Regions from separate parts of the Bradyrhizobium paxllaeri genome, predicted to be linked through region 1. Evidence: predicted binding sites of a transcription regulator. Region 1 holds the regulator's gene; each other region holds the start of a gene.
The links. Region 1 encodes LexA, which represses DNA repair genes until DNA is damaged. Its sites were predicted from a motif close to TGTTCNNNNTGTGTTCNG; they were not measured.
Positions count from the first base shown of each region.

Region 2: a site for LexA is predicted at 3,507-3,524, ahead of dinB (DNA polymerase IV). Genes of this name have one in related genera too.
Region 3: a site for LexA is predicted at 2,249-2,266, ahead of LMTR21_RS08265 (PA0069 family radical SAM protein). Genes of this name have one in related genera too.

Region 1 covers NZ_CP042968.1:4,594,901-4,600,932, forward strand. The annotation lists gene LMTR21_RS21940 (hypothetical protein) at 1-226, opposite strand, end outside; gene LMTR21_RS21945 (HAD family hydrolase) at 352-978, shown strand; gene LMTR21_RS21950 (molybdopterin molybdotransferase MoeA) at 1,005-2,216, shown strand; gene lexA (transcriptional repressor LexA) at 2,413-3,114, shown strand; gene LMTR21_RS21960 (hypothetical protein) at 3,346-3,768, shown strand; gene LMTR21_RS21965 (hypothetical protein) at 3,910-4,089, shown strand; gene LMTR21_RS21970 (ComEC/Rec2 family competence protein) at 4,096-6,032, opposite strand, start outside.
Region 2 covers NZ_CP042968.1:2,914,626-2,920,657, forward strand. The annotation lists tRNA gene LMTR21_RS13570 (tRNA-Tyr) at 272-356, shown strand; tRNA gene LMTR21_RS13575 (tRNA-Gly) at 365-438, shown strand; tRNA gene LMTR21_RS13580 (tRNA-Phe) at 443-518, shown strand; tRNA gene LMTR21_RS13585 (tRNA-OTHER) at 523-594, shown strand; tRNA gene LMTR21_RS13590 (tRNA-Asn) at 601-673, shown strand; tRNA gene LMTR21_RS13595 (tRNA-Glu) at 756-831, shown strand; tRNA gene LMTR21_RS13600 (tRNA-Arg) at 839-915, shown strand; tRNA gene LMTR21_RS13605 (tRNA-Cys) at 1,184-1,258, shown strand; tRNA gene LMTR21_RS13610 (tRNA-Arg) at 1,263-1,338, shown strand; tRNA gene LMTR21_RS13615 (tRNA-Ser) at 1,350-1,436, shown strand; tRNA gene LMTR21_RS13620 (tRNA-Gly) at 1,535-1,610, shown strand; tRNA gene LMTR21_RS13625 (tRNA-Glu) at 1,612-1,688, shown strand; tRNA gene LMTR21_RS13630 (tRNA-Gln) at 1,720-1,860, shown strand; tRNA gene LMTR21_RS13635 (tRNA-Met) at 1,867-1,941, shown strand; tRNA gene LMTR21_RS13640 (tRNA-His) at 1,958-2,032, shown strand; tRNA gene LMTR21_RS13645 (tRNA-Trp) at 2,036-2,110, shown strand; gene dinB (DNA polymerase IV) at 2,218-3,465, opposite strand; gene LMTR21_RS13655 (isochorismatase family protein) at 3,698-4,231, opposite strand; gene LMTR21_RS13660 (TetR/AcrR family transcriptional regulator) at 4,237-4,860, opposite strand; gene LMTR21_RS13665 (4-hydroxyphenylacetate 3-hydroxylase family protein) at 4,950-6,032, shown strand, end outside.
Region 3 covers NZ_CP042968.1:1,741,279-1,747,310, forward strand. The annotation lists gene moaB (molybdenum cofactor biosynthesis protein B) at 1-325, shown strand, start outside; gene LMTR21_RS08255 (bifunctional helix-turn-helix transcriptional regulator/GNAT family N-acetyltransferase) at 452-1,381, opposite strand; gene LMTR21_RS08260 (glycosyltransferase family protein) at 1,525-2,097, opposite strand; gene LMTR21_RS08265 (PA0069 family radical SAM protein) at 2,288-3,448, shown strand; gene LMTR21_RS08270 (VOC family protein) at 3,523-3,972, shown strand; gene rnhB (ribonuclease HII) at 4,225-5,010, shown strand; gene LMTR21_RS08280 (glycosyltransferase family 39 protein) at 5,105-6,032, shown strand, end outside.

The DNA of each region.
Region 1 (6,032 bases):
TGTCGCCGCGCATGGTTCCCCAGGGATCGCTGCTCTTCTGTTGTTCCGGAATATTGCCGAGCGACCGCTTGTAGGCACGCTCGGCGTCCCTCTCTGCCGCGACTTCCGCCGGCGTCTTGGGCTTGTCCTCCTCGCCATATCTGGCGGGACCTTTTTGGGCCAAGGCAGGTCCGGCCAGCAACGAGATCACTGCCGCAGCGCCCAAAATTCTACCCAGGATTTTCATGCCACCACTCCCTGTTCGACCCCACGCTTAGCACAGCTCGCGCACCGGCTTAAGCGCCGGATTGGGCAGGGGCGTAAATCGCCGTGGCCGTTGCCGAGGCCAGTCGAGTTTTGTAAACGACTGCCATGAATTTGCCGCCCGCGCCCCACTCCGTCGATGCCTTGCTGTTCGACCTCGGCCGTGTCGTGCTCAATATCAGTTTCGACCAGGTGATGGCCTGCTGGGCGGGGCATGCGGGCTGCGCGCCTGCCGACCTCGCCGGCCGCTTTGTCGTCAACGACAGTTTCAAGCATCACGAGACCGGCCGGATCGACGACGCCGCGTTCTTTGCAAACCTGCGCCAGTCGCTCGGCATCGGCATCACCGACGCGCAGTTCCTGGAGGGTTGGAACGCGATCTTCACCGGCGAGATGCCCGGCATTGCACCGCTGTTGGCCGGCGCGGCCAAGCGCCTGCCGCTCTACGCCTTTTCCAACACCAATCCGGCCCATGTCGCGCATTTTTCGCAGGCCTATGCCGGTGTGCTCGGCCATTTCCGCGAGATCTTCCTGTCCTCCAGCATCGGTTTGCGCAAACCCGACGCGGAGGCCTATGATCACGTGATAAAGGCGATCGGCGTGCCGGCGTCGCGGATTCTGTTCTTCGACGATTCAGCCGCCAACATCGAAGGTGCGCGGGCGCGCGGCCTTTCTGCCATCCACGTGACATCGACGGATGACGTGGCCAGGGCACTGACTGCGCTTGGAATCTAGCGCTGGAATTTGACGGAGGTCTGCCCGTGGCCTTGATGCCTGTCGCCGATGCGCTTGCCGCGATCCTTGCCGGCGCTGACGCGTTGCCCGAAGAAATGGTGGCCCTCGATGCCGCCCACCACCGCATCCTCGCGCGCGACGTCGCCGCGCGACGGACGCAGCCACCGCAGGCGATGTCAGCGATGGACGGCTATGCGGTGCGTACGGCGGATGCCGCCGGCGCCGGCGCGCGGCTGAAGGTGATCGGCGAGGTCGCCGCCGGCCGCCCGTTCGAGCGCAAGGTCGGCCAAAGCGAGGCGGTACGGATCTTCACCGGTGGCGTGATCCCCGACGGTGCCGACGCCGTCATCATCCAGGAAGACACGGCAGCCGACGGCGATCACATCACCATCACGGAAGCCGCGGTTCGGGGACGGCACATCCGCGCCGCCGGCGTCGACTTCCGCGAGGGCGACGTGCTGCTCACGCGCGGGCGTTGCCTCAGCGACCGCGACCTGTCGCTCGCCGCCGGCATGAACTACCCGGAGCTTGCGGTGCACCGCCGCCCGAAGGTCGCTGTTCTCGCGACCGGCGACGAGTTAGTGATGCCCGGCGAAAACCCCGGCCCCGGCCAGATCGTCTATTCCAACGGCTATGGCCTGCGGGCGCTGGCCCGCGCCGAAGGCGCCGACGTCGTCGATCTCGGCATCGCCGCCGACACCGTTGCCGCGACCACCGAAGGCATCCGCCGCGCCAGCGAGGCCGACGCGGACATCCTGATCACCATGGGGGGCGCCTCGGTCGGCGACCACGACCTGGTCAAGCGCTCGCTGGAGGCCGAAGGCGTCGCGATGGCGTTCTGGCGGATCGCGATGCGGCCGGGCAAGCCGATGATGCACGGGCGGCTCGGCGCGATGCGGGTGATCGGCCTGCCCGGCAATCCCGTCTCTTCCTATGTCTGCGGCTTCCTGTTTCTGGTGCCGCTGATTCGCGCATTATCGGGCCGCGACCACGTCCATCACGTCAGAGAAAGCGCCCTGCTCGGCCGCGACCTCGCCGCCAACGACCAGCGCGAGGATTATCTGCGCGCGCGCCTCGAGGCGCGCGAAGACGGCACGCTGATCGCTGTGCCGGTGAACCATCAGGACTCCTCGCTCTTGGGGAATCTCGCTGCGGCACAGGCATTAGTGATACGTCCGCCATTCGCGCCGGCGGCGCCCAAGGGCTCGTCGTGCGAGCTGTTGCGGCTGCCGGAATGACGCCACAGGGCGCGTCTCGGACAGAAACCTTGACGCGTTCACCTGAAATTAAGTGGTTGCGGAACACATATCGAACATATAGTGTCCGTTCATGATTTGTTTCGACTGCTGGTGTCTCTGCCTGGGAGTTTGGGCGCTCCCGCCATCTGGGCGCTGAAGATTCGAAACGACGACGCCAACCGGGGAATTGCTCGCGATGCTTACGCGCAAACAGTATGAACTTCTGCGTTTCATCAATGAACGGCTGAAAGAGGCCGGCGTGCCGCCTTCATTCGACGAGATGAAGGACGCGCTCGACCTGCGCTCGAAATCCGGAATCCACCGCCTCATTACGGCGCTGGAGGAGCGCGGCTTCATCCGCCGCCTGCCCAACCGCGCCCGCGCCATCGAAGTCATCAAGCTGCCGGAGCTCGCCGCTGCCGGCAATGGCCGCCGCGGCTTCACGCCGAGTGTGATCGAAGGCACGCTCGGCAAGCGTACAGTGAGCTTGCCCGCCGCCGAGGATGACGGCAATCGCCCGGTCGCGGTGCCCGTGATGGGCCGGATCGCCGCCGGCACGCCGATCGAGGCGCTGCAGACCCGCAGCCACACCATCAGCGTGCCGCCCGATATGCTCGGCTCGGGCGAGCATTACGCGCTCGAAGTACGCGGCGATTCCATGGTCGAGGCCGGCATCCTCGACGGCGACATGGCGCTGATTCAGCGCAACGAGACCGCCGACACCGGCGACATCGTGGTGGCGCTGATCGACGAGGAGGAAGCTACGCTGAAACGCTTCCGCCGCCGCGGCGCCTCCATCGCGCTGGAGCCTGCCAACGCCGCCTATGAAGTCCGCATCCTGCCGCCGAACCGGGTCCGGATTCAGGGCAGGCTGATCGGCCTTTACCGCAAGTACTGAACAATGTGCCGTCCTGCAGACATCCGTAAGAACCCCGGCCGTTCCTCGGCCGGGGTTTTTTGCTGCGGGCGTGGAACCAATGCGCGTTATCGCGTTTGTGAATTTGGCGCAGTGGGTCAGTCGCAGAATTGCCCAGAAACAAGAAAAGACTCTGCGCCATGTCCACTCTGATAGGGGCCTGTGCCTCCTTGAAAGACACGGGTCAGCTATCTCAAATGAGGGAGCCATCCGATGTGTGACTATAGCCTGCATGCTGTGGCTACCCGGCCTGCCCAGGTCGGCGAGACGCTGATCACCACGACGTTCCGCGGTACATCGACCCGCGGCTTTGCGTCGGAACGCGAGCCAGCAGTGGCGGTCTGCATGCTTCCCGGCACCGAACTGGCGTTCGCCGAGGACGTCAAATACGACAACCGCTGGATCTGGACGCGAACCACCGACTGGCGGGTCGGCAAGTTCAATCAGATCGAACCCGAAGTCGCCGACCGTCATCATGACGCGATCGAATTTCCCGATGGAAGCCATGTGCTGGTGACGCAACTTTGCGAAGGCCAGCGCGCGACCGTGCTGCAATTGCCGGTGGTTCAGACCGGTGGCGAGCGTGCACCAAAGGTGACGGAAGCGCGTCCAGCCGCTTCGATCGTGACTGGATAGACGAGACGCGCATGCGATCCGCCGGTTCAGGCCGGCGGATCATGGTGATGTGTTTTTCAAAATCCGACACCGAGGGGGCAACCGGTGGTCAACAAGGTTACATGGCAAAGGGCTGGACGCGTCACCGAGCCCGGACGTTACATGTTCAGATACGGCTGGCTCACGATCACGGCCGAAGATCTTGCGGTCTGGCAGCAATTTCCCGACGCATCGTTCACGCTGGTCAACCTGCCGTCACCTCCCGACGCACCGGAAGAATTCCACCTCGGCGCGTTCGAGATACCGGCCCATCCGTCCAGCCCCCCCATCGACGAGCACTGACGTTCCCTACTCCTCGGCCTGAAGGTCCGCCTCGGCCGGCGTCGCATCGACGGCGCGGGGCGGCACGACGCGCGGGGCCAGAACGTTGGCGTCGGCCTCACCAGCGTCCGCAACGGCGGGCGACCACGGGCGGTCGATCCCTCGCGGTTTCGCCGCCTCGACGACAAATCCGTCGCGGCCTCGCCGCAGCGTCATGGCGCCCTGCCGCCGCAGCCGCTCGGCATCGATCACGGAAGCCGCGCAGGAAGCAGGCGCCTGCCGCAGCGTTACAATCAGCGCCGCGCGCTCGCAATCGTCGGCCAGGGCCTCGGGCCTGAACGCCTGCGCGACCAGGCCGCCGCCGGCGGACGGCATCACGCAGCCGAAATCATCGCAGGAGACGCCTGACGTGAGCGAGGCATCGGCTGCGGTGCGCGCATCGGCATCCGCCGCCAGCCACTCCTTCAAGAGGAAAACGTCCCGAGAGCCCTTGGCCGCGTGCATCAGATGCAGCCTTCCATCCTGGCCGCGGACGCCGACATGGCGGCCGTCGGCGGAGATCAGGATATCCGGCTGCGGCGCCCTCGCCGCCCACAGAGCCGCCGCGAGCACCAGCGCGGCGCCCGACCAGCGCAGCGGCGTGCGCAGCAGGCCAAGCAGGATGATGCCGAGGCTCGCTGCGATCAGCGGGCCGATGCCGAACGCCGGCACCCGGCCGACCGCGCCGGGCAATGCCGCGACCCATTGCGTCACCGCGATCATCCAGTCGATGCCGACGCCCATGAGCGCCCAGAACGGGCGGTCGAAGCCGAACGGCATCGCGACAAGGCCGAGCAGCCCCATCGGCATGACCAGCGCCGACACCACCGGCATCGCCGCGAGATTGGCGAGCACGCCATAGGGCGTGACCCGGTGGAAGTGGAAGGCCGCGTAGGGCGTGGTCGCAAGTCCCGCGACCAGCGAAGCCAGCAGCAGCATGGTGATCTCGCGGCCACCCCACAGCGCCGCGCGGGCGGTTGCGGTGTGATCGGCGGTCGCGAACAGGCGCGGCATGCCGAACTGCACCAGCGCCACCAGCCCAAGCGTGGCGGCAAACGACATCTGGAAACTCGGATGCACCAGCGCTTCCGGCGCAACCATCAGCACGATCAGCGCGGCGACCGCCAGCGTGCGAAACGTAATCGCGCGGCGGTCGACCATGACCGCGATCAGCACCACGGCCGTCATGAAGAAAGAACGTTGCGTCGCGACCTCGGCGCCGGACAGCAACAGATAAAACGCGGCGGCGGCGAGGGCTGCCGCCGCCGACCATTTCTTGATGGCATAGCCGACCGTGAGCACGGGAAACAGCGCGAGCAGCGCCCGCACCGCAAAGAACACGACGCCGGCAACAACGGCCATGTGATAGCCCGATATCGACAGCACATGGCCGAGGCCGGAGATGAACATCGCATCGTTCACCGGCGGCGAGATCGCATCGCGCCGCCCGGTCAACAGCGCCGTCGCAATCGCGCGCTTGTCGCCCTCCAGCGTGGTCCTGATCCGCGCGTCGATGGTGTCGCGCAGGCCCTGCATGAACGCCGAATAGCGCAGGCGCAGCCCGCCGGCTTCCGGCGGCTCGGTGGTCTTGATCGCGCCCATCACGAAGCCGGAGGCGCCGATGCCGGCGAAAAACATGTCGCGGCTGAAATCGTAGCTGCCCGGCCGCACCGGCGAGAGCGGCGGCAACAGCCGAGCCTTCAGTTCGACAAAGCTGCCGACCGGCGGCGCCGTCCCCTTCTTCACCGACAGCCGCACCCGCTCGAGTTTTGTGCTTCCCCGTGCGCTCTCCATGGTGACGACGCGCAGCACAAAACGGTCAGTGCGCTCGCGGATGTCACGCGTTTCGACAAACCCGGTCAGCGACACCGAAAACATCGGCCGCGCCAGCACGCCATGCGCGACCCGCGCGGTCTTCCACGTTG
Region 2 (6,032 bases), 1.7 Mb from region 1:
GGCGCGACGCCGGCCTCGATTGGAAATCGAGTGGGCGCTTCGGCGCTGGGGATCAGGCCCTCCGCTGTCCGCCATCTTGGAGAGTCAACCGGACAGGCGCGCCGGCACGGCTTCGAACACCGATGGCACCGCAAGGTGTGAGGCTCAGGTCCTCGGCTCTCCGCCATAAACGATCGCGCCAGGCCGGACGTACGCCGGCGCCGCTGATGAGTTTGCAACCTCGGCACCATTTCGCGGGATGATGTTTGATCAGCGCTCCCGCAACCAATCTGGGTAACGTCAAGTCTGGGGACTGAGCGGGCCTGTAAAGCCTGCGCCTTTGTGCCTGCCTGGTTCGATTCCAGGGTTACCCACCATCGTCATTGCGGACGTAGCTGGAAGGTCGAGCACCTGAGTGCCACTCAGGAGAATCGGTTTCGATTACCAACGTCCGCGCCATCTAGCCCAGTTAGCAAATCTGGTGATTGCACGCGCCTGAAGAGCGCAGGAGGCCAGTTCAAATCTGGCGCTGGGCACCATTTCGGGGCAGGCAGCGGGCTGCAGTTGATCCTTGCAAGATCGGCGTCCGGAGTTCGACTCTCCGTTGCTCCACCATCTCATTCCCGTCGAGCCATCTCGGTGAAGGCGCTCCGCTGTTAACGGAGGAAGGCACGTTCGAATCGTGCGGCGGGGAGCCAATCCACCACTTCCGATCTCGGGCCAGCTTAAGCCGCCGAAACGAAAGCGACCTCCATCGTGGTCGAAAAAACGCACATGCTGCCATCGTCTAGCGGCAAAGGATGCCCGGTTCTCAGCCGGTCGACGCGGGTTCGAGTCCCGCTGGCAGTGCCATATTCATCTTCCCGTAGCTCAACTGGATGAGCAGCGCGCTACGAACGCGAAGGTATGCAGGTTCGAGTCCTGCCGGGAAGGCCAATCTCTCTGGGTAAAGCTCGTGTGGAAGAGCACCGCGTTTGGGCCGCGGAGGCGCGTGGTCGGAGCACGCTACCCAGACCATCATCGCGCGCTGGACGATCGGCGAGAGCATGATCCGGAAAAGTGTGTAGCGGTTTTCCGAAAAGATCATGCTCAAACAAAAAGATAAAGCGGGATGACGATTCGAAGAAACGTCATCACGCTTTAGTTAGGCAGCGGACTCTGAATCCGCTCAGACAGGTTCGACTCCTGTGCGCGCAGCCAATTGGGCGCCGTGGCGAAACAGGAACGCGGCGGTCTGCAAAACCGCCATGAGCCGGGGCAGCACCGGCCGGGGCTTCCAGCATGCGCTCGTGGACCAACTGGATGGCCAGCCGTCTTCTAAACGGCCCTATGCTGGTTCGAGTCCAGTCGAGCGCGCCATCATTTGAATTGGAGAGTTGGCCGAGCGGTAAGGCAACGCGGTGCTAACGCGTCGAGTCCTTCGGGACGCACAGGTTCGATCCCTGTACTCTCCGCCATCACGCGAGCCCATCGCGATCGATCGGATCTTGCAGGACAGATAGCGCCGGCCGAACGTTGCCGCGGCTTCCTCGTTCATTGCGGCGACTCCATTGCTGCGGGCGTGGCGTAGTGGGCTGCGTGCCTGTCTTCCAAACAGGAGGTGTTCGGTTCGATTCCGACCGCCCGCGCCAACCTGCCATCGCCTGGTGCCAGGGGTACAGCGCTTTCAACGCTGGACTTCACGGGTTGAACTCCCGTTGGCAGGACCAGATTCATGAGCAGATTCATGCCCAGATTCTTGGGCGCGTCGCCAAGCTGGGCTCTAGATTCTTGTTGACGCGTTTTCTTGACGCGAACTGGTATCCACTTCGCTGGAAAACGCTTTAGGGCGCCGGATTTTGATTCCGGCTATCGCAGGTTCGAGTCCTGCCGCGCTTGCCAATTCCTCGCGGGGCCTCGGCTGGGAAGGGGCCGGCTCTCATAAGGCTGGAGTGGCGGGTTCGACCCCCGTACCCGCGACCATTTCCGACTAATCTTTCCTGATTTCGTTCAATGGCAGGACGCTCGGTTGTGGACCGGGAGATGCGGAGTTCGATTCTCCCAGTCAGGACCAGATACCGGTTTAGTTCAGTGGCAGAACGCGGGCCTCCAAAACCCGATGTCGACTGTTCGATTCAGTCAGCCGGTGCCAACTTCTTCTCGTTGCCTTGGCGCTCCCCTCGCAGGTTTGCAGCACGTTGCATCGTGCGGTGGTATGAAGCCTTAGTTGTCGTTCGCCGCTGGCGCCTGCGGCAACGGCTAAAGGTCCTTCTCCGCGAGTTCGCGAAACGCGTCGGGGACGGAGCGGGAAGGGCCGAGGGCGACAGACCCATATCCGACTGCGTTGCGCCCGAAGCGATCGCGGATCAGATCCATGGCGCGGTCGGCCGACCAGCGCGCCATCCCTCGCTTGGTGCCAGGCCGGCGCTTTTCATCCCTCAGCCCGAGTGGGAGCTCAAGCTGAATGTCCCAGCAGGTCTCGAGGTGCGACACGGAGATCGCCAGCAGTGAGATTGTCTTTTCGTCCGGGTGATCCGCAAGCACCCTGCGTACGAGCTCTTCGGCAACCTCGGCCAGTATTGTCGTCGCCGAGATCGGTGCATCGAGTGTGACGGAGCGGGTGACCGAGCGGAGCTCGGCGAAACGCACGCGGACCGTCACGGTCCGTCCGGGCCGAAAGCTTGCACGCAGCCGGGTGGCGACACGGTCGGCAAGGTGACGCAGCGCGGGTCGGAATACTTGTTCCTCGGCCGGCTTCTTGCCGAGCGCCGACTGGGCTCCGGCCGACTGCGCCCGGCGTCGTGTCTTGATTTCCCGTCGATCGCGATTCCATGCCAATGCCGTCAGCTTGTCGCTGGCCGCGTGACCGAGCAACTGCTCGAGTGACCGGCCCGGCATCTGCGCCAGCTGCCCGATGGTATGGACATCGATTTCGGCCAGCCGCGCCTCGGTAACCGGGCCGACGCCCCACATCAGCCCGACGGGCAGGTCGTGCAGGAAAGCGAGCTCGGTGTCGGGATCGACAACCACCAGCCCATCGGGCTTGGCTACTTGCGAGGCGATCTTGGCCAAGTGCTTGGTGCGCGCTACGCCGACCGAGATCGGCAGGCCGAGCTCTGTCCGCACGCGGCATCGTACCGCACTGGCGATCTCGGCCGGCGGGCCAAACAGATGCGTGCAACCGGCGACGTCGGCGAAGGCCTCGTCGATCGAAATCCGCTCGACCAGGGGAGTGAAATCATTGAGCACACGGATCGCAGCATTACCCAGCCGCTGGTACTCCTTGAAATGGCCGTCGACGAAGATCAGACACGGGCAAAGCTCGCGCGCCCGCCATCCTGGCATGCCGCCGCTGATGCCGAAGGCCCTGGCTTCGTATGACGCGGCGAGCACGACACCGCCACCGACCGCGATCGGTTTACCGCGCAGGGTCGGGTCGAGCAGTTGCTCGACCGATGCATAGAACGCATCAAGGTCTGCATGAAGGATGGTGGCTGTTGTGTCCATCCCGAACCGCTCGCTGCGAAAACTCGCGCATCTGTATCCATGAGAACAAAGAGAGAACAATAAGTCAATGGGGTCCGGATAGTTCGGTGCGGACGAGTTCGCGGATTCCATCGCCGATCTCTGCCTCGCCGCCGTCGCGAAACCCGGTCGATTTCAGGCCGAGCGGCGTGTCGCCGCGACCGCCGAGCCCATCGCACTCAAACAGAAGCCGTAAGCGGGGCGCGACGGCCTTCTATTTGATTATTGAGATGGTCTGCCGGAAGTGCGGGTTGTCCGCCGTCTGCAGCCATTCGAACACGACCATCTCCGTCGTGATGATCTCCGCCCCATGACGCTCCATACGTCGGATCGCAGTCTCTTTGTCCTCCGGATGCCGCGAGCCGAGGGCGTCGCGCGCGATGTACGTTTTCCGGGAAGCTTGCAGCAGCCCGAGCACTGTCTGCTGCACACAGACGTGCGACTCGCAACCCGCGACGACGACGTGAGCATCGGCGGGGACGCGGTCGAGGAAGCCATCTTCCCGGCAGGCGTCGAAGAACTGCTTGTGGACGAGGCGATCCAGCTCGACGGGTATGTCTGCGACGGTCGGTCCGAGGCCCTTGGCGTTCTGCTCGGTGAACAGACGCGGGATGCCGATGAGCTTCGCCGCCTCGATGAGCCGGTTGGCGTTGCGGACGGCGGTCTCACCGTCGTGGATGGCCGGCATCAGTCGTGACTGAAAGTCGACGACGAGGAGAAGCGAGCGCTTCGGGTCGATGGTGAGCATGAGCGTCACTCCTCCGTCAGATGGGCGATCCGATCCTTGACATATCGTTCCATGAGATCGGGCGCAGAAGCCCCGAACATCCGGATGCGGCCGGTGTGCAGCAGAAGCAGCAGTCCGGTGGCATGTGCGAAGCAGTCGACCATGAGGAGATTGGCCTTCTGCCGCGAAGCGCCGAGCTCAACGGCTGCGTTGGCGACCGGACGCAGCGCGGCCTCAAGAGCGGCGTTCAACGTCTCGTCGCGTTCGTGTCCGAGACCCGCCGGCTTCATGCCGCCGCGAAACAGGTAGAAGCCGAGATCCAGGTCGCGCGGATTATCCGCGTAGAACCAGAAGAACGACATGGCGGCCGCCTTCAGCCGCTGCGCCGGCGACTTCGCCTGCGTGACCGCCTGGTCGACCGTAGCTCCTAGGGAGGCGAGGGAGGACTTCAGCACCTCGGCGTAGATCGCCTCCTTGGATTCGAAGTGGAAATAGAGCGCGGCGGGCGTGTAACCGGCGCGCAAGGCGATAGCCCGGAGGCTCGCGCCCTCCAGGCCTTCTTCTGCGAAGATCTGCTTCGCGGCGTCGAGAATGAGTTCCCGTTTGTGTCCGCTGACCGCTTCGCGCCGGTTTTGCCGCTTTTCGACCATCTGCCCCTTCGGATTCCATCTTGACTAAATCCTAACGGTGTTAAATATTCTAACATCGTTCAAATATTCGAACAAGAGGGAGTTACGCCATGCTGATGTCGGGTGCCGACTACCGGGAATCCCTCCGTGTCTACAAGCCGCGGGTCTTCGTGAATGGAAACGCCGTGGAAAGCGTCGCCGACGAGCCACTGCTCGCGCCCGGCGTCGCCGGCGTCGGCGTCACCTACGACTTCGCGCTAAGGCAGGAGCACGTGCCGATCATGACGGCGCGACAGGGCATCTCAGGCAAGACCGTGAACCGGATGCTGCACATCAACGAGACGTCGCAGGACCTGCTGTTCAAGCTCGAGGCCGTACGCTTGGTCTGCAAGACGGTCGGATGCGCGCAGCGCTACCTGGCCCATGATGCGCTGAACGGCATCTTTCAGTCGACCAAGCTGACGGACGACCGTCACGGCACGGACTACAGCCAGCGCTTTCTCGCTTACCTCCACGATGTCCAGGACAGGGACCTCACGCTCGGTGTCGCGATGACCGATGCCAAGGGCGACCGCTCGAAGCGGCCCCGCGCGCAGGTCAATCCCGACGTCTACGTTCGCATCAAGGAGCGCCGTCCGGACGGCATCGTTATTCGTGGCACGAAGGCGATCGTGACCGGCGCGCCCTACATGCACGAATTCCTCGTCATGCCCTGCCGGACCCACAATCCGGAGGACAAGGATTTTGCGGTATGCTGCGCCGTCCCGTGCGACGCGCCCGGCGTGACCATCGTCGCCCGTCCGGCCGGGCGCCCCGGCGAGGCCTCCGCCAAGTTCTCGGCCAAGTACGGCCAGTCGGTCGGTGTCGTGATTTTCGATGACGTCTTCGTTCCGCACGACCGCGTCTTCCTGGCCGGCGAGACCGAGGAGGGCGGTTTCCTCACGACTTCCTATGCCACGCACCACCGGCATTCCTGCATCGGTGCCCGCGCCGGATTCGGCGATCTCCTGATCGGCGCGGGCGCGCTGATGATCGAGGCCAACGGGCTCGACGTCGAGCGCCACGCGCATATCCGCGAGGCGATGGTCGAACTCATCACCATCACGGAAGGCTTCTACGCCTGCGGCGTCGCCTCGTCGGTCTACTGCACGAAGGACCCGGCCGGATCGGTGATGCCCGACGCGGTGTTCTCC
Region 3 (6,032 bases), 2.9 Mb from region 1:
CACCGGCTTCACCGGCCGCGACGTGACGCCGGAGGCGATCGAGCCGCTGTTCGAAAAGCGGATGGATGGTTTTTCCATCGCCTTCCACATGCTGAGCCACGCCAAGATCGGCACCTCGACGGTGCAGAGCCGCGCCACCGCGGGCGTAGCGGGTGCCACCTTCATCTTCTGTCTGCCGGGATCGCCGGGCGCCTGCCGCGACGCGTGGGACGGCATCCTCGCCGCCCAGCTTGATTACCGCACGCGCCCCTGTAATTTTGTCGAGATCATGCCGCGGCTGGACGAGCACCTGCGGCGACCTAAAGCACAAGGCGCTTCAGCCTGACCAGCAGCGTCCACAGCCCGCGCCACATGTTGCGCCAGGCCTCAATGCGCAAGTGATGCGCACGCTTGATATGAAAGTCGAGGATATCAGGCGTCACGCGCCGCGCAGTATCGCGACGCCCCGGCCTCACAGTTCCATTTCCCAGGTTTCGCCTATCAGGCTTTGCCCGAAACTGCGATGCGGCTCGGTGGCGACCAGCTTGAATCCGGCTTCCTGATAGATCTTGCGGGCGGCGACCAGGTTGCTCTGCGTCCACAGCGTGATCTTGCGATAGCCGCAGGCCCTGGCGAATGCGATGCATTCGCCGACCAGCCGATGGCCCAGCCTCTGGCCACGCCCGGCCGGCTCGACCAGCAGCAGTCGCAGCTTGGCGACGTCGTCGGTGTGACGCACCAGAAAGATCGAGCCGACTTGCGTCCCGTCGATATCGGCGATCCAGCAGCGTTCGCGCGATGCGTCGAACGAAGCGAGGAATTTTGCCGCGATCTCCGCGACCAGTCCCTCGAAAGAGGAGTCGAAGCCGTATTCGCGGGCGTAGAACGCGCCGTGGCTCTGCACCACCCATCCCATGTCGCCGGGACGCGGTTCGCGCAACACTGCGGGCGAAGAAGACCCGCGGGAATCACCGAGCAGCCGTTCGATCTCGGCCATCGCACCGATCAAGCGCGCCTTGCCGTCGTGCGGCAACGTGGCCAGCATCGCCCCAACTTCGTCCCGCATGCTGCGCTCGAGTTTTGCGAATGTCTGACGCCCCTTGGCCGTCAAAGTGAGGCGGTATTGCCGGCGATCGGACGGCAGCGGCTTGCTGGTAATCAGTCCGGCTTCATCGAATTTCTGCACGATGCGGCTGAGATAGCCGGCATCGAGGCCCAGCTCGCTTCCGATCTCCTTGGCAGAGGTGTCTTCGCGGTGGGCGAGTTCGTACAGCACCCGCGCCTCGCTCAGCGAATAGGGGCTCTTCAGGAGCTGTTGGTCCAGCACGCCGAGCTTGCGGGTGTAGAAGCGATTGAAGGCGCGAACCGCCGCGACTTCTTGTTCGGAATCCAGTTCGGACATGGCAACACCTCGATACTTGCCATTGTCAAATATATAGTTGCCTTTGGCAAGTATATTCTCGTGGGGCACGCCGGCTCGTGCCGCCCCTACTTTGCATGGGGTTGTTTTTGATATTTTGCGTCTGTGCCCTGCGGTGTACCGCTTCAGGCGACGACCATGATCCGGCTGCGCAACTGGGTACGCGCCGAGCGGCCGAGCTGGCGCAACAGCCGCGTCTCGGAGCGGCGGGAATCGGGCCGGTAGCCGCCAAGCCGCTCGTAATGATCGCGGGCGATCAGGAGCCCCTGTTCCGCCGATGGCCCGGCGATCATGCGGGCGACGAATTTGAAGCCGTCGCGCAGCCGCGTGTCGGAATAGGGCGAGCGGGCATAGCGAAACACCCCGGCGCGCGGCCGGCCGCTGCTCGATACGGCCTGGATGAACTGCGTGGTCTCGTCGATCCAGCCGCTGTCGAGCACCGCGCCGGCATGCAGGAACATCAGCCAGGGCGAGCGCGCTGCCCGTGCGCCGGCGGCCAGTGCCGCGGCGCGTGTTCCCTCGAACTTCAGAAAGCCGCAGCCGGCAACGTCGGCCACCCGCTCGATCACGCCATTGGCGCCCCTGTCGACCAGCAGCACCTCGGCAATCACACCGGCCGCGGCGCCCGGCACCAGCGCGGCCAGCGTTGCGACGGCCGGCTGTTCTATTCCTTCGGTCGGAACGATCACGCTCAACATGATGAGGCTTCGCTGGCTCAAGCGGTGAAAAACGCTGCACTGTTATCACCTTGTCACAAGCAAAACAGCCGTTTGCGTGCGGTTTTTTAAGGCATGCCGCGCCGGTGTCCTCTCCGGCAAATTGGGCATCGCCGTGAATTGTTGGCGATCATGTTCTTGATTTGTTCTTTCCTCGTGCTATGTTCTCCCCATGAGCCGAGCATCCTCTCATGCCCTCAAGCACCCGCCGGTCACGGCGCCCTCCGAACCGGCGGGTGCGACACCTTTTCCCGAGCTTGCGGTCAACATCGAAAAGCAGCGACGGCGTGGGCGCGGCGCGCAGTCCAACCAGAGCGGCCGGTTCGAGGCCGAGGCGCGGGTCGCCTTCGACGATGGCTGGCAGAGCCTTGACGATCTGCCGCCGTTCAAGACGACGGTGTCGCTGGACACCTCGCGCAAGGTCATCACCCGCAACGACTCGCCCGACATCGGCTTCGACCGCTCGATCAATCCCTATCGCGGCTGTGAGCATGGCTGCGTCTACTGCTTCGCGCGGCCGACCCATGCCTTTCTCGGCCTGTCGCCCGGACTCGATTTCGAATCCAAGCTGCTCGCCAAGCCCGACGCGCCGGAACTGCTCGAGAAGGAGCTCGCCGCATCGGGCTACGAGCCGCGCATGATCGCGATCGGCACCAACACCGATCCGTATCAGCCGATCGAGCGCGAACACAAAATCATGCGCGGCATTCTCGAAGTGCTTGACCGAGCCGGCCATCCCGTCGGCATCGTCACCAAATCGGCGCTGGTGACGCGCGATATCGACATTCTGCAGCGGATGGCGAAGCGCAATCTCGCGAAGGTCGCGATATCAGTGACCACGCTCGATCCCAAGCTCGCGCGCACCATGGAGCCGCGCGCCTCGACGCCGCCGAAACGGCTGGAGGCGCTGCGGCAATTATCGGAGGCCGGGATCCCCTCAACCGTGATGGTCGCGCCCGTCATCCCCGCGCTGAACGATTCCGAGATCGAGCGCATCCTCGATGCCGCGGCCCATGCCGGCGTCAAGGAAGCGAGCTACGTGCTGCTGCGGCTGCCGCTGGAGGTGCGCGACCTCTTTCGCGAATGGCTGATGGCGAACTATCCCGATCGCTACCGCCACGTCTTCACCCTGATCCGCGACATGCGCGGCGGACGCGATTACGACTCGCAATGGGGAACGCGGATGAAGGGCACCGGCCCGATGGCCTGGATGATCGGCCGCCGCTTCGAAATCGCCTGCGAGAAGCTCGGTCTCAACAAGCGGCGTTCGAAGCTGACGACCGATCATTTCGTCAAGCCGAAGCGCAGCGGGCAGCAACTGAGTTTGTTCTGAGGCGTTGTCGTCATTGAGAGCGAGCGACTTATCCGCCGTAGCTTAGGCTCATCGCAATGACGGAAGGAAATAACATGCGTACTGGCAAGCCAATCCCCAGGTTCACCGTCATCACGCTCGGCGTCAGCGATATCAGCGCCAGCATCGCCTTTTACGAAGCGCTTGGCTTTGCCCGCAAAATGAAGGCAACCGGCGACGCCGTCGCTTTCTTCGACACCGGCGGCACCATGATCGCGCTCTACCCGTGGGATCAACTCGCGAGCGACGCCACGCTGCCAGACCAACCGCGGCCGAAAACCTTTCGCGGCGTGACGCTCGCCTGGAATTGCAGCTCGGTCGAGGAGGTCGACACGGTGCTCGATTTCGCCATCTCCTGCGGCGCGTCGCTGCTCAAGCCCGCGCGCAAGACCGATTACGGCGGTTACTCCTGCTATTTCGGCGATCCCGATAACCACGCGTGGGAAGTGGTGGTCGCGCCCGGCATCGAGGTCGGCGACGACCGGCGGGTTCGCCTGCCGGATTAGAACCCGTGGTGTTATGGCGGTGCCACTTCTCTCTGTCAGCGAGTTGCTCTATTGCGGCTTGATGGACCGGAAGACCATGCCAGCATCGGAAGAGCAGCCGCACGTCATTTTGACGACGCCGCGCCCCAAGCGCGGGAGCCGGGACGTTTATGTGATTGAGGCCGGGGAGTGGCGGCAGCGTCACGCTGAATAACGGGAATAGTGCCGGGTTCCCGGTTGCGCGCGGTCGCGCGCATGCGCACGATCCCGGCCATGATTCGAAACAAGTCCGCCAAGAAAACCGACAGGAAATCAGGTAAGAAAGCCGGCATGGAACAGGCCGGACTGCCCAAGGGCGTCATCGCCGTCGCGCCGCCGAGCTTTCGCCGCGAGCGGGCGCTGATCAAGCGCGGCGTCTGGCCGGTTGCCGGCTGCGACGAGGCCGGGCGCGGTCCGCTGGCGGGTCCGGTGGTGGCAGCCGCCGTCATCCTCGATCCCAAGCGGATTCCCAAAGGCATCGACGATTCCAAGCGGCTGACGGCCGAGCGTCGCGAGGAACTGTTCGAGGAGATCTGCGCGACCTCGTCCTTTGCAGTTGCCTTTGCATCGCCGGCGCGGATCGATCGCGACAATATATTGCGCGCCTCGCTCTGGGCGCTGGCGCGCTCCGTGCGCGCGCTGCCGGAACTGCCGAAGCATGTGTTCGTCGACGGCCGTGACAAGATTGATGCGCCCTGCGACTGTGACGCCGTGATCGGCGGCGACGGCATCGTCATGTCGATTGCGGCCGCCTCGATCATCGCCAAGGTCACGCGCGACCGCCTGATGAGCGCCCTGGCGCTGGATTGCCCGGGCTACGGTTTCGAGACCCACAAGGGCTACGCCGTGCCGGAACATCGCGAGGCGCTGGACCGGCTCGGCCCGAGCATCCACCACCGCCGGTTTTTTGCGCCCGTGATTGCCGCGCGGCAGAAGCATTTTCCGGAGACGGTCGAAGTCGAGCCCGATCTTTTCACGGCGGATGGGGAGATCGCTTCCGATATCTCCGTCACGATCTGAGATCGGTTGCCTCGACGGCTCGTGCGCTCTATCAAACGTGCTTAGGGGACAAGCTTGGGGACAGGGCCGCCAGGCCCGGGCATTCGGACGTTTCATGCGCTTCACCTCGCTCGTTGTCGAACTGATCCGCGCCCGCCCGCGGCTGGTGGTCTTGCTCGTGGTGCTGGTCCAGGCCGGACTTTGGCTGTTCCTGCCGATGCTGCTCTATCGCAGCCCGCCCGGCGACCTCGCGACCGTGCTGGCCTTCGGCCGGGAATATCAGGTCGGAACCTCGCTCGGCCCGCCGCTGGCGTTCTGGCTCGCTGATATCGCCTTCCGCGCCGCCGGCAACAGCATGTTCGGCGTCTATCTCCTGGCGCAGGCCTGCGCTGTCGCCACGTTCTGGATCTACTATCAACTGGCGCGCGCGATTGTCGGTGGGCAGCAGGCGGTGCTCGCGGTTCTCTTGTCGATGACGGTGGTGGCCTTCAGTTCGCCCGGCGTCGAATTCGGACCCATGGTGCTGGCGCGTCCGCTATGGGCGCTGCTGCTGCTGCATTCCTGGCAATTGATCGGCCAGAACCGCCGCAACGCCTGGTTCGCCTGGTCGATCGAGGCCGGGCTATTGCTGCTGACGACGCCGGCCGCGCTCGGATTGTTGCTGCTGCTCGCCGGATTTGCAGTGGCCACGGAGCGAAGGCGGCGCGTGCTGATGTCGCTCGATCCGCTCTATGCGCTGCTCGTGATCGCCGTGCTGGTCTTGCCGTATCTGATCTGGCTGCTCCGTGCCGATGCGCTCGCGATGCCGCCATGGCCGGCATTCTCCGACCTTGGCGCGCGCGCGATGCAATGGGGCTGGCTGCTCGTCGGCCTGGTGCTCGCGATGTCCGCCATCGTGCTGCTCGTGATCCTCAACTCCGGCTGGTTCGCCCGTCACGCCGAGGAAGCGCCGATCATCTTTCGGCCGCCGGTCGATCCGCTGGCGCGCGACTTCGTCTATTTCTTCGCATTGGCGCCCGCGCTGCTCGGAAGCCTGATTGCGG